4 regions of the Clostridium sp. RTP31139st1_H3_RTP31139_211217 genome follow, and region 3 is predicted to be linked to each of the others. Evidence: riboswitches for the same ligand, from Rfam matches in the RefSeq annotation. Region 3 holds a riboswitch; each other region holds the start of a gene.
What was found. Region 3 has a riboswitch for S-adenosylmethionine ahead of ABUA17_RS02685 (YeiH family protein). Riboswitches for the same ligand answer to the same signal wherever they lie in the genome.
Positions count from the first base shown of each region.

Region 1 (3,389 bases), on a different contig from region 3:
GCTACAGCTGCTTCAAACTTTAATGAGACATTATTTTCCTGCGCCAATTGGAAAAGTTCATGTCCAAAAGTAGCTATTAAGTCTTTGTTAGCTGTAACAACATGCTTTCCTAAAACTAATGCTCTTTTTACATAATCATAAGCAGGATGTAACCCACCGATTACTTCTATTACAACATCGCTTTTAATAGAAAAGAACTCCTCTACATCAGTAGTTATAACCTCATTGTGACTGGAATTAAGATGTTTTTCTTTATTTCTAACCAATATACTAGTTATTTTTATATCATCTTCCCTGTTGTATTCTCTATTCTTATCTATTAATTCAATAAGCCCACTGCCTACTACTCCATACCCCATAATAGCTACTTTAGTCATTACTATTCCTCCAATCAAATACCTATATAGCTTTTAATGCTTCACTAATATCATTAATTAAATCTTTAGCATCTTCTATTCCTACAGAAAGTCTTAATAAATCTGGTGTAACTCCACTTGCTAATAGTTCTTCTTCATTTAATTGACTATGACTTGTAGTTGCTGGATGTAAAAGACAGCTTCTTGCATCTCCTAAAGTTACTGCTAAAGCAATTACATTTAATCCTCTACTAAATTCCTTGGCATTTTCAATTCCGCCTTTAACTCCAAATGTTAAAAGCCCACTAGCCCCACCTTTAAGATATTTCTTTGCCAAATCATAATATTTACTTCCTTCAAGTAATGGATAGTTAACCCACGAAACCTTTTCTTCAGTAGTTAACCACTGAGCTATTTCTAAAGCATTTTTTGAATGTCTTTCCATTCTTAAATGTAAAGTTTCTAATCCTAAGTTAGTTAAGTAAGCATTAAATGGACTCATACAAGCGCCTAAATCCCTTAATAAAGTTACTCTAAGCTTTACTATATATGCAGCTTGTCCAAAGCTTTCAACATACTTAAGTCCATGATAGCTTGGATCTGGTGTTGTAAAGTCATTAAACTTACCATTAGTCCAATCAAAATTTCCTCCATCTACTACTATTCCACCAATTGTTTGAGCATGTCCTTCTGAATACTTTGTTGTTGAATGTACAACTATGTTTGCACCATGTTCAAATGGATTGCAATGATATGGTGTTGCTACCGTATTATCTATTATAAGTGGCACTTGAATTTTTTTAGCAACTGAAGAGAACTTATCAAAGTCTAAAATATTTAATCCTGGATTTCCTATTGTTTCACCATATATAGCCTTTGTATTTTCTTTTGCTAGTGATAATATTTCTTCTTCAGATGCATCTGGTTCAACAAAACTAACTTCTATTCCTAAATTTTTTAAATGAACATTAAATAAATTAACTGTTCCTCCATACAAAGATGTTACTGAAATAATATGATCTCCTGCTTTACAAAGATTTAAAACTGCATAAAGTATTGCTGATTGTCCTGAAGCTGTTGCTACTGCTCCAACTCCTCCTTCTAATTTTGTGTATTTATCCTCTAGCGCCCCAACTGTTGGATTAGAAATTCTACTGTATAAGTGTCCTTCTGCTTTTAAAGCAAATAAAGCTTCTAGTGTATCTGGATCATCATATTTGTAGGTTGCACTTTGATAAATTGGTAATACTCTTGGTTCACCTGACTTTGGTGAATACCCCCCATGAATTCCTATTGTTCCTTTTCCTAAATTATTTGACATAAATAAAGCCCCCTTTTTTTATAATTAGGAGTTCGTAGTTTTTAGTTAATAATTAACTTCAACTCTAATCCTATATTCATTTAAATTTTGATACTTATTGCTCTTTTATTAATTATTAATGGAAAAATATTAGCCTTGTTCTTAATTGTTATAAATTCCAATTTAAAATTTTTATACAAAAAAAGCTATTTCTTATTATCCTTATAGATAATGAGAAATAGCATAAAACTCTATTTTACTAATATATACTCTCATTTCTCAGGTTAAACCTGCAGGATTTAGCACCAACGTACATCAGCAAAATTTATAACTATAAGTCACAGTTAATTTATATAACTTGTCACTTACAACTTATCACTTGTTACTGATAACAGGTTGCTAGGTTTCTCAGGGCCAGTCCCTCCACCGTTCTTAATAAAAGATTTTCTATTAACTTGTTATCTTTATTATACATATATGGAATATTTTTTCAATAGTTTTTTTATAAATTTTTTACATTTTTATAAACTCTTTATTTGATATTATACCATCTGCCTTTATATCATGTTCCTCACACTGTATTTTATCAATGATCTGCAAATCATATGCCAATGCAATTTTAGGACATTTAATATTTTTTCTAGAAATATATTTATCATAATATCCTCCACCATAGCCAATCCTATTTCCAAATTTATCAAAAGCTACTCCTGGCATAATTATTAAATCAAACTCTTCTCCAATTTTGTCTTCTTTCACAGTTTTAGGTTCAAGTATTCCCCACTTATCCACACCCATGTTATCTAAACTGTTAATTTTCATAGCTACCATTTCCCTTTTACCTTTATCGGTTTTTGGCACATAAATTTCTTTATTATCACTTAATGCATATTTTATAAACTCCTTAGTATCAACTTCCGAACCAAAGCTTATATAAGTAAATATTTTATTGGCATTCTTATAAGTATCACTATTAATCAACCTTTTAAAGATTATACTATCATATTCTTTTTTTAAAACTACTTCTATATCATCTCTTGTCTTCAATATTTCTTTTCTTATATAATTCTTATCCATAAGTCTCACTCTCCCCAAATTACTTTCTATCTATCTGTATCCTGCTTTTATACATCTCTATATTAAGTGATATTCTCATTTATCATTATACTATAACCCTACTACATATTTTATTAGTTAATTTTTATATTTTAATATAATCAAAAAAGGTTGTAGTTTAAACTACAACCTATAATAATCTATAATTATCTTCTATTTTGTTCTTTTTTAGCTCTTCTACAAGCTACACATCTTGTTGGCTCATTTGTAAATCCTTTTTCCTTGTAGAATTCTTGTTCTCCTACTGAAAATACGAATTCACTTCCACAATCTCTACATACTAATGTCTTATCTGTCATAAATATTCCTCCTGAAATTAAAGATTCTAAATTGATATAATAATCTCTAATTTTCGAGAAACTATTTACCTAAATGAAACTTTTTTTTGTTAGCAACTTTGCTACTCATTTATAATAACATAGTATTTATTAAATTACAACCTTTTTTAATTATTTTTTATAAATAATTAAAATTCATACAATATTTTCTATATTATTATCTAAACACCTCTAAGTAATATTATATCTCTTAATATTGAAGCTGCAGCATTCATGGTTCCTGAAGCGCCACCAATTATACTTATATCCCCTAAAGTATCTGTTTTATAATATATCCCC
Region 1 is NZ_JBCOAB010000010.1:68,368-71,756, forward strand. It holds gene ABUA17_RS06525 (homoserine dehydrogenase) at 1-377, opposite strand, end outside; gene ABUA17_RS06530 (O-acetylhomoserine aminocarboxypropyltransferase/cysteine synthase family protein) at 400-1,677, opposite strand; SAM riboswitch class I at 1,926-2,098, opposite strand; gene ABUA17_RS06535 (5-formyltetrahydrofolate cyclo-ligase) at 2,170-2,733, opposite strand; gene ABUA17_RS06540 (zinc-ribbon domain-containing protein) at 2,919-3,071, opposite strand; gene ABUA17_RS06545 (homoserine dehydrogenase) at 3,272-3,389, opposite strand, start outside.
Region 1: linked by a shared signal. The riboswitch ahead of ABUA17_RS06530 (O-acetylhomoserine aminocarboxypropyltransferase/cysteine synthase family protein) and the one ahead of ABUA17_RS02685 (YeiH family protein) in region 3 are both predicted to bind S-adenosylmethionine.

Region 2 (3,389 bases), on a different contig from region 3:
TGGTTTTGCCAATACATCTTCTGAATTAGATGATGCTATAGGAAAGCTTGAATCTATACTTCCTAAGCTACTTGAGTTAGCTGAAGTTGAGAAATCAACTCAGTTAATGGCTGATGAAATTGAAAAGACAAGAAGAAGAGTTAATGCGCTTGAATATATGACTATACCTCAATTAGAAGAAACTATTAAGTTCATAAGAATGAAACTTGATGAAAATGAAAGAGGAGCTTTAACTAGATTAATGAAGGTTAAAGATATGATTAACTCAAGAGCATAATTATTTAACATTATCACAAAAAGGAGCTGTTTTAAAATGACAGCTCCTTACTTTTTATACAAACTATTATATAGAAATGAAGTTAAAGTTTTTCATTTTATTAAGATTATATTATGTATTTGATAATAGAAAGAAATAATAGTATAATGCTAATAGAATACATAATAGTGCATATTATGTGGAATTTTAAGGAGAAATTTAATGAAGTATTTAATAGCGACAATTTTGTCATTTTCAATAGTATTTATTTTGACACCAATACTAATGAAAGTGGCACTTAAATATAATTTTACGGATAAACCAACTAAGAGAAAAAAGCATAGAGGACCAATTCCGCTTTGTGGTGGTATTTCTATGTTCATAGGATTCTTTATACCTTATTTTATAGTATTTTATGATCATCCTTTTAAAGAAAAGTATGGTATTTTTATAGGAGCACTATTAATATTGATAATAGGGGTAGTAGATGATTATTATAAAAGTATTGGTAAAGAATTTGCTATTATACCAAGATTAATAGTTCAATTATTAGCAGCAATAATTGTGTATAAGTCAGGAGTAGTTTTTCAAGGTTTTACTAATCCTTTTACTAATACATATGTTGTTTTACCAACAATTATTCAATTTATATTAACTATAACTTGGATTTTTGGGGTTACTACAGTAATTAATTGGTCTGATGGTATGGATGGCCTAGCAGGAGGATTATCCTTTATATCAGCAATGACTTTTGCAGCATCAGCAGTAATATTATCACAATCACCATCATTATTATTTTCATTAATGATTGCAGGAGTTGTATTAGCATTCTTGTTTTATAATAAGTATCCAGCAAGGATATTTATGGGAGATTCAGGAGCTAATTTTTTAGGGTTTATATTAAGTATAATAGCTTTAGATGGTGCATTTAAAGCGGCAACAATATTAAGTTTATTAATTCCTATTTTAGCACTGGCTGTGCCGATTTTTGATAATATATTTGTAATTTTTAAAAGATTTTCAGAAGGAAAGCCCATATATCAGGCTGATAGAAGTCAATTACATTATAGATTAGAAGCTAAAGGATTGAATACAAAACAAGTAGTTAGTTTTATAAGCGCAATAAGTTTAGTATTTAGTATTATTTCTATTTTAATGTTATTAATATAATGGGATTTAATAGCAAAAAAATAATTATTTACAAAATGAAAAAAATTTTGTATAATTTAATCAAACTTATCAAGAGTGGTGGAGGGACTGGCCCGTTGAAACCCAGCAACCTATTAACAGTTACTAGTTAATAAACTATTAACTAAAAACTATTAATTATTAACTATATTAATGTGGTGCTAAATCCAACAGCAATGGCTGAGAGATAAGGATATTTTATTGGGAAACGTGTTTATAATACCTAAAGGAAATATCCTTTAGGTTTTTTTATTTTATAAAAAATAATAATAAAGAAGTTTTTTATGTGTATATTAATTATGACAAAGGCTTTTTATAAATTTTAAGGGGGCTATTTAAATGAAAATTGATGAAATATTTGCAAAAAAGGATTTGGTGTTTTCTTTTGAAATTTTTCCACCAAAAACGACATCTTCAGTAGATACTATTTATAAAACTTTAGAAGAATTAAAGGATTTAAAGCCAGATTTTATTAGTGTAACTTATGGGGCAGGAGGAAGCTTAGTAAATAATAGAACAACTGAACTGTCCTCCTTAGTAAAAGAAAAATATGGAGTTGAAGCAGTAGCACATTTAACATGTATAAATTCTACTAAGGAGGAAATAGACTATATATTAAATGATTTAAAGGCACATGGGATAGAAAATATTTTAGCTTTAAGGGGAGATATACCAGAAGGTGGAGTCTTAAAAGGAGATTTTAAATATGCATATGAACTTATTTCTCATATAAAAAAAAGAGGAGATTTTAACATAGCAGCAGCATGTTATCCTGAAGGTCATGTTAAGGGGAAAAATTTAAAGGAAGATTTAATACATTTAAAGTTAAAGGAGGAAAGTGGAGCGACTCATTTTATATCTCAGTTATTTTTTGATAATAATTATTTTTATAATTTTCTAGAAGAAAAGGATAAATTAAATATAAAATCGTCTATTGAGGCAGGGATTATGCCTGTAACTAACAAAGCTCAAATAGAAAGATTAACTTCGTTATGTGGTGTTAATTTACCAGAAAAATTTATAAAGATAGTTAATAAATATGAATATGATAGAGTGGCATTAAGAGATGCTGGAATTGCATATGCTGTTGAGCAAATAGTTGATTTAGTTTCAAGTGGTGTAGATGGAATTCATTTATATACAATGAATAATCCATATGTTGCTAGGAAAATAACAGAAAGTATAAGTTCGATAATTAATTCTATTAATAAACAAAAAGCAATTTAGGAGGTATTAGAATGAATAAAGTAGAAAGTTTTGAATTAGATCATAGAAAGGTAAAGGCACCTTATATTAGAAAGTGTTGTACATTAAATGGACCACAAGGAGATTTTGTAACAAAATTTGATATTAGATTTTTACAACCTAATAAAGAAGCATTTGGTACTGCTGCTATGCATGGATTAGAGCATTTATTAGCACATGAGTTAAGAAGTAATTTAGATGGAATAATAGACTTATCTCCAATGGGATGTAGAACTGGATTTTATCTAAGTATATTTGGTGATAGAGAAGCTAGTGAAATTAAAGTTGCAGTTGAAAAATCACTAAAAGATATTTTAAATGCAAATGAAATACCAGCAGCAAATGAAGTCCAATGTGGAAACTATAGAGATTTATCACTATTTGGAGCAAAAGAGTATGCCAAAGAAGTATTAAATAAAGGATTTTCTTTAAATATATATGGAGAGTAGAAGATAATACACTAATTAGTGCAAGTTTGAGGGTAGATTTGTTTGTTTTGCATAAATATTAAGTATAGTAACTCACTTTATAATATTTAATTTATTAATAAATAAAAAGCCAGTTTTTACTGGCTTTTTTAATTTTCATTTTTAGCATAATTATAAATAAAGAGTATTTTTCTAATGGCTAAATATACGTATTCTTTAATAGTTATATTATTAATTTTTGTATAGTACTATAACTTGGATAAAGTAATAAT
Region 2 is NZ_JBCOAB010000004.1:72,946-76,334, reverse strand. It holds gene ABUA17_RS03275 (V-type ATP synthase subunit D) at 1-277, shown strand, start outside; gene ABUA17_RS03270 (MraY family glycosyltransferase) at 479-1,426, shown strand; SAM riboswitch class I at 1,490-1,638, shown strand; gene metF (methylenetetrahydrofolate reductase [NAD(P)H]) at 1,784-2,671, shown strand; gene ABUA17_RS03260 (S-ribosylhomocysteine lyase) at 2,683-3,138, shown strand.
Region 2: linked by a shared signal. The riboswitch ahead of metF (methylenetetrahydrofolate reductase [NAD(P)H]) and the one ahead of ABUA17_RS02685 (YeiH family protein) in region 3 are both predicted to bind S-adenosylmethionine.

Region 3 (3,389 bases):
GTTGATATGGTTGAAAATAAAATTACTTTAATGAATATACCTATACTTGGACAAGTACCACCAATTCATTGGATATTTTCAGATAAAACAGGTGAATCTGTTATTATTGAGCCAGATGAAAGCGGAGTAAGCATTTATCGCAATTCCATGGGAGTTATGACTAATAGTCCAAGTTATTCTTGGCATTGTTTAAATTTATTAAATTACTTTAATATTAGAAATTTAGATTATGACACTTTAGAGATTAATGGAGAAAAATTTAATAAGTGTTTCACTGGAGATGGTACAATGGGACTTCCAGGAGATTGTTCTTCTACATCAAGGTTTATTAGATTATCATTTTTGAAGAAGTATGCTGTTAAGGGGATAGATGAAGAGGAGGGTGTTAGTAATATTATTCATTTATTTAATAATGTTGCAGTGCCTCTTGGTTTAGTTGAATTATCAGAAAAAAATAATACAATTGTGTATGATGAATGTTTAGAACGTTATGAGTATACAATTTATACAGCTGTAATGTGTGCTGAATCATTGAGATTTTATTGGGTAACATATGAAAATCAAAGAGTTCAATGTATAGATTTAAATGATTTGTTAGATGTTGATGATTATGTTGAATATGATCTTAATAGGGAACCTGATTTTAAGTATATTACTAAGAAATAGATATAAATAATACATGATAAAGGATCTACGTCAAGGTAGAGCCTTTATTTTAATGAAGAGATTTATAAGTATGTTTCTAGAGTAACAGTTTTAAATACTAATGATCCTTTTGTAAAGGATATATCATTTTTAGAAAAAGTTCATAATGATATTAAACCTATATATAACATAAATGTAAATGGTGTAGAAATAAATTATGGAGTATTATTTGAGTGTATCAAATAATAATATAAAATGACCAGTATATATTTTTCTTGAGGGAAATGTATACTGGTTATTTTATTAAAGTATTTAATATATAAAAATAAATAATAATAAAACATCTAAAAGGGAAAAAATACAAAAAAAGTTATTGACATACATTTAAAAGAGGGTTATATTAAATAACAACAACATTAAAATTTAATAAATATTCTTATCAAGAGTGGTTGAGGGACTGGCCCTATGAAACCCAGCAACCTGTTAATAGTTAAAAGTTAGCAGTTAGAAGTTTATATAAAAACTACTAATTAAAAATTCAAAACTATCAACGTGGTGCTAATTCCTGCAGCTTTATTAGCTGAGCGATAAGAGAGTAAATTAATAGGTGATTTTGCATGCACTGGAGTTTATTCTCTGGTGCTTTTTATTTTGCAAAAAATTATACATGTATATAAATTAAATTCTTATTTTAGAGTAGAGGAGGGTGAAGATCTAAGGAAAAATTCCTATTTAAAAATCAGTAATAATTAATAGCGCTATTAAAATTTAAGGTATTTAAAATTGGGGAATTAAAAAAGAATATTAAATTTTAAATAAATCAATAGGGGGTTATTCAATGTCAACACAAAAAATATCTAGCAAAAAACATAATATTAAAAACTTATTAAAATTTGAGGACTATTGGGCTATTATATTGGGGTTTACAATATTACTATGTACATTATTAGTATTTTCAATAAATTATACTAAGAGTATAAAAGCAGATTTAAACACTTATAACAGTATTCTGGAGGTAGAAGGAGAAAAGGCTCCATTTAAAACTATAGAATGGTACGAAGCAAATGATGAAAAAAGTTCGCTGAAATTTACTAGTATACCTTTCATATCTCAAATAAGTGAACTTTTCTCTAAACCATATTCTTGGAATGATGATCCATTAAAATCTATTTATTTAAGTAAAGAAGAGGCTTCTAAACTATCAGCTGAAAATGAAGCCAAATATGAACAAGCTATAGCTAATACAAGTGATGCAAAAGAAATAGCACAAGAATCTCAAAATGCTGCTGCAGAAGCAAATTATGAAGATAAAGATTTAAATGCAAAAGCTGAAGAAGATATAAATACTTGGTATGAATTAAAAGGAATTGAGGCTTCAGCTAAATCTGATAGTATTGTTGAACCTTATAATTTAATACCTGAATTAATAATTTTAGGAATTGTTCTTTGTATATTATTTTCAATTGGAATTCATTTTATGGGGAAATCAGTTAAGGAGTTTGCTCTTGGTTTTCCAGTAGTTTTTATAGTTGCAGTACTAGCATATATACTTGCAGCTCAAGTGAATTTAAAGGCTTGGGGACTTGAGTATGTTGTATGGGCATTATTAATTGGCTTTTTAGTAAGTAATACTATAGGAACACCTAAGATTGTACTAAAGGCTTCAGAAACTGAATTTTTCATTAAAACAGGATTAGTTTTATTAGGTTCAACAGTTTTGATTAATAAGATGCTTTTAATTGGTATTCCAGGTATATTTGTTACTTGGTGTGTAACTCCAGTTGTATTAATAACAACTTATTGGTTTGGACAAAAAATACTTAAGATAGAATCAAAATCTTTAAATATAACTATTTCAGCTGATATGTCAGTAAGTGGTGTATCTGCTGCAATAGCTGCTGCAAGTGCAAGTAAAGCTAAAAAAGAAGAGTTAACATTAGCTGTTGGAATATCTATTTTGTTTACTTCATTGATGATGGTAATAATGCCTTTAATAATAAAAAAGTTAGGGTTAAATCCAGTATTAGCAGGAGCGTGGATAGGAGGAACTGTAGACTCAACAGGGGCAGTTGTTGCTGCGGGTGAATTGCTTGGACCAGTAGCTCGTGATGTTGCTTCAACTATAAAAATGATACAAAACATTTTGATAGGGGTTATGGCTTTTGGAGTTGCTACTTATTGGAGTTTAAAAGTTGAAAGAAATCCTAGTAGTGAAAAGAATATTTCGGCAAAAGTATTGTTTAAAGAGATTTGGGTTAATTTTCCGAAATTTGTATTAGGTTTTCTATTTGCATCTATTTTATTTTCAGTTATTTATTTTATTCTTGGTAGCGATGTTGCTAATGTGTTTATTGATAAAGGTATGGTTAAATCTATAATTAGTCCATTGCAAGGATGGTTATTTTGTTTAGCATTTGCCAGTATTGGGTTATCTACTAACTTTAGAGATTTGTTTAAGTATTTTAAAGGTGGAAAACCAATTATATTATATATTTGTGGACAAGCATTAAATATATTATTAACTTTCTTAGCTGCTTATTTAATGTTTAATGTTGTATTTACAGATATAACAGAAAAGCTTTTGAAATAGTTAAATAAATGGGGAGGTTTTTATTATGATCTCAAAAGGGAAAAGTAAATTTTTAAGATGGTGTTATTTTATCGTAGGAAGTGGTTTATTATATTTATTTGCATTTGTATTTTTACCATATGCCTCTAAGGGATTGGGATTTGAAAATGCTCAT
Region 3 is NZ_JBCOAB010000003.1:141,105-144,493, reverse strand. It holds gene ABUA17_RS02690 (linear amide C-N hydrolase) at 1-666, shown strand, start outside; SAM riboswitch class I at 1,079-1,239, shown strand; gene ABUA17_RS02685 (YeiH family protein) at 1,484-3,235, shown strand; gene ABUA17_RS02680 (hypothetical protein) at 3,261-3,389, shown strand, end outside.

Region 4 (3,389 bases), on a different contig from region 3:
TAGTTGCTTCTATATTTTCAAATAGATCTGTTGATGGAATAATATTTTTACTTCTTATAATTAGACCTATAGCTTTTATATTGGAATTAATAATTCCTGTACAAACATCTATTTGTGGTATATGTACAGATATAGTTGAAAAATCTGAAAGCAAAAGCTCTAGAATTTATTATGCAATTTATATAACTGATTACGAAAAGAAAAGAGAGTATATTCTTTATGTTAGAGATTATCCATATATTAGTAGTGGACAAAAAATAACGGTAGTGCATGGAGCCATATCTAAAAGAGCAATTTATGTAAAAGAGATGAATTTAGACATAAGATAAAAATTGCTTACTTAATGGGGAATTAAAATATAATTAAATAAAATAATGGAGTGAAGAGAGTATGAACATTTTTAGCTTATTAAATAATGATACATCAGAATTAAGTGAAGAGGAAAGAGAACTTGTAGAAAGTTTTAATGAAGCAATAAGAGAAAAACTGATAGAGGCATTAGCTGAATGTGAAATAAATGAATTAATAAATGAGTTAAATTATGATGAAAATGTTTTTAGAGAAAAACTAACAGATATTTTTATTAATGGAAAAAAGGGATATATTAAAATGCCTACTAAGACTTTGATAGATATATTTCTAGATAAAAAAGATGAAGGTGAATTTATAAATTTAATTGAAAGCTTAGGTGGTATATAAAATTGAATTGTTGGATTTTTATGTAAAATCATACTTCAAATTAAATGATACAAGTATGGATAAGTTAGAATTAGAAATTGGATGAATAATGAAGGATAACGTTAAAGGAAATTCAATAGAATTAATTAAAAAATAAATTAGTATTATAAGATAAAATAATAGTAAAATTTTATTAAAAGGCAATGGATAATAGGAGAATTCATTGCCTTTTTGGTATACTATAATAATATATGGTTGATAAGTGGTTAATATATTATTGTGTATACTTTAATTCTTAGCTTAAAGTTAAATATTTATTTTATAATTTTAGTTTTGTAATTAGTAGTTGTGTAATTAAGTTTAAATTGGAGGATTGGAATATGAAGATATTATTAATGAAGTTAGAATTAAGAGCTGAATGGGTTCATTCATTAAAAGAAAAAAGAATGGTAGTTTTAAGTTTGACTAAGAGGTTATCTAATAAATTTAATGTTTCTGTATCAGAAGTACAATATCAAGATATTCATCAACAAATAGGAATCGGTATTTGTGCAGTAGCAACTTCAAAGGATGTGTTGAGCGCATTACAAGAAAAAATACTTGATTTCGTGGAGGACAATACTGATGCTGAATTAATTAAAATAGAAGGTGATATTACAGAGTTCTAATTTATTCCATGAATCTATGAAAAAATTTCTAAAGGAATTATTGACAAAATAGACAAACTAATGTATATTAATATCAACAAAGCAAAACAATTAAATATTTGAATCTTATCCAGAGTGGTGGAGGGACTGGCCCTGTGAAACCCGGCAACCTGTTAATAGTTAAAACTTAACAGTTAATAGTTGAAATAAAAACAAAAATGTTTTTATTTTTTAGAAATTTAGTAAAATTTCATAAATAACTATTAATTATAAACTAAAAACTATTGACGTTGGTGCTAATTCCTGCAGTTTTATAACTGAGTGATGAGAGAGTAAATTAGTAGTGATTTTTATACGCGCTTGAGTTTATTCTCTAGCGCATTTTTTATTATCTAAAATTAGATGTTTAGTAATATGGAGGTGGACAACTATGATTAAAATGCAAAATGTGAAGAAAAGTTTTGGAAAAACAGAGGTATTAAAAGATATTTCTTTAAATATAAATCAAGGTGAAATTTATGGGCTTATAGGACATAGTGGAGCAGGAAAATCAACTCTTTTAAGATGTATAAATGCCTTAGAGGATTATAACGAAGGTTCAATTAAAGTTATGGACAAAGAGGTAAAACTTTTAAGTGAAAAGGGTAAAAGAGAATTAAGAAAAGAGTTAGGAATGATATTCCAAGGCTTTAATCTTTTAAGTAGAAAAAATGTGTTTCAAAATGTGGCATTACCATTAGAAGTATGGGGATATGATAAAGCATTTATAAATAAAAGAGTAAATGAACTTCTTGAGATAGTAGGACTTTCTGAAAAGGCTAAAAGCAAGCCGGCGGAATTAAGTGGTGGACAAAAGCAAAGGGTTGCAATAGCAAGAGCTTTAGCGTTAGAGCCAAAAATTCTTTTATGCGATGAAGCTACTTCAGCATTAGATCCAAAAACAACAAAGGATATACTTTCATTATTAGAAGATATAAATAAAAAATTAGGAATTACTATAGTAGTAGTTACACACCAAATGGAAGTTGTTAAGCAAATATGCCAAAAAGTTGCGTTACTTCAAGGAGGAGTACTTGTTGCAGAGGGAAAAGCTGAAGAAGTATTCCTAAGGCCAGAAGTATCATTGAAGAAATTTTTAGGAGAGTTAGATGATGATACTTTACCAAGAGAAGGAGTTAATATTAAATTGTTCTTCCCAAGTGATTCATCAGAAAATGCACTTATAACAAAAATGGCAAGAGAACTTAATATTGATTTTTCTATTGTAGGAGGAAAGCTAGAGAAATTTAGAGATAAAGTTTTAGGAACTTTAACTATAAACATAAATGAAAAGGATAGGGAAGAAGTAATGAAATATCTATCAGCTAAAGATATTATATTGGAGGTGTTATAAAATGGATAGTAAAATGATAAATATTATAATTGAAGCACTTGGACAAACTATTTATATGGTATTTTTCTCAACATTATTTGCAAGTGTTTTAGGCTTTATACTAGGGATAATAGTAACTGTTACATCTCCAACTGGATTAAGACCCAATATTTTTATATACAAGTCTTTAGATGTAATAATAAATGTACTTAGAAGTTTTCCATTTATAATCTTAATAGTTTTTATTATTCCATTAACAAGAGCTATTGTTGGTACACCAATTGGTGAAACGGCAGCAATAGTACCGTTAACAATAGCGGCAGCGCCATTTGTTGCAAGAATAATAGAATCAGCGCTTAAAGAAGTTGATCCAGGAGTAATTGAGGCAGCTAAATCATTTGGAGCTTCAAATCTTCAAATAATTTTTAAGGTAATGCTTAAAGAAGCAGTGCCAGCAATAATTTCAGGTTTAACATTAACTATAATTAATATAATAGGATATTCTGCAATGGCAGGTAGTGTTGGAGCAGGAGGATTAGGAAAGGTAGCAATAAGTTATGGATATCAAAGATATCAAACAGATGTAATGATTGTTACAGTTATTATTTTAATAATAATGGTTCAAGGACTTCAAAGTTTAGGAAACTATTTATATAAAAAATTAAGTTAATTAGTATATTTATAATAAATTT
Region 4 is NZ_JBCOAB010000017.1:13,787-17,175, reverse strand. It holds gene ABUA17_RS09015 (hypothetical protein) at 1-329, shown strand, start outside; gene ABUA17_RS09010 (hypothetical protein) at 391-699, shown strand; gene ABUA17_RS09005 (DUF503 domain-containing protein) at 1,059-1,346, shown strand; SAM riboswitch class I at 1,449-1,656, shown strand; gene ABUA17_RS09000 (methionine ABC transporter ATP-binding protein) at 1,756-2,718, shown strand; gene ABUA17_RS08995 (methionine ABC transporter permease) at 2,732-3,367, shown strand.
Region 4: linked by a shared signal. The riboswitch ahead of ABUA17_RS09000 (methionine ABC transporter ATP-binding protein) and the one ahead of ABUA17_RS02685 (YeiH family protein) in region 3 are both predicted to bind S-adenosylmethionine.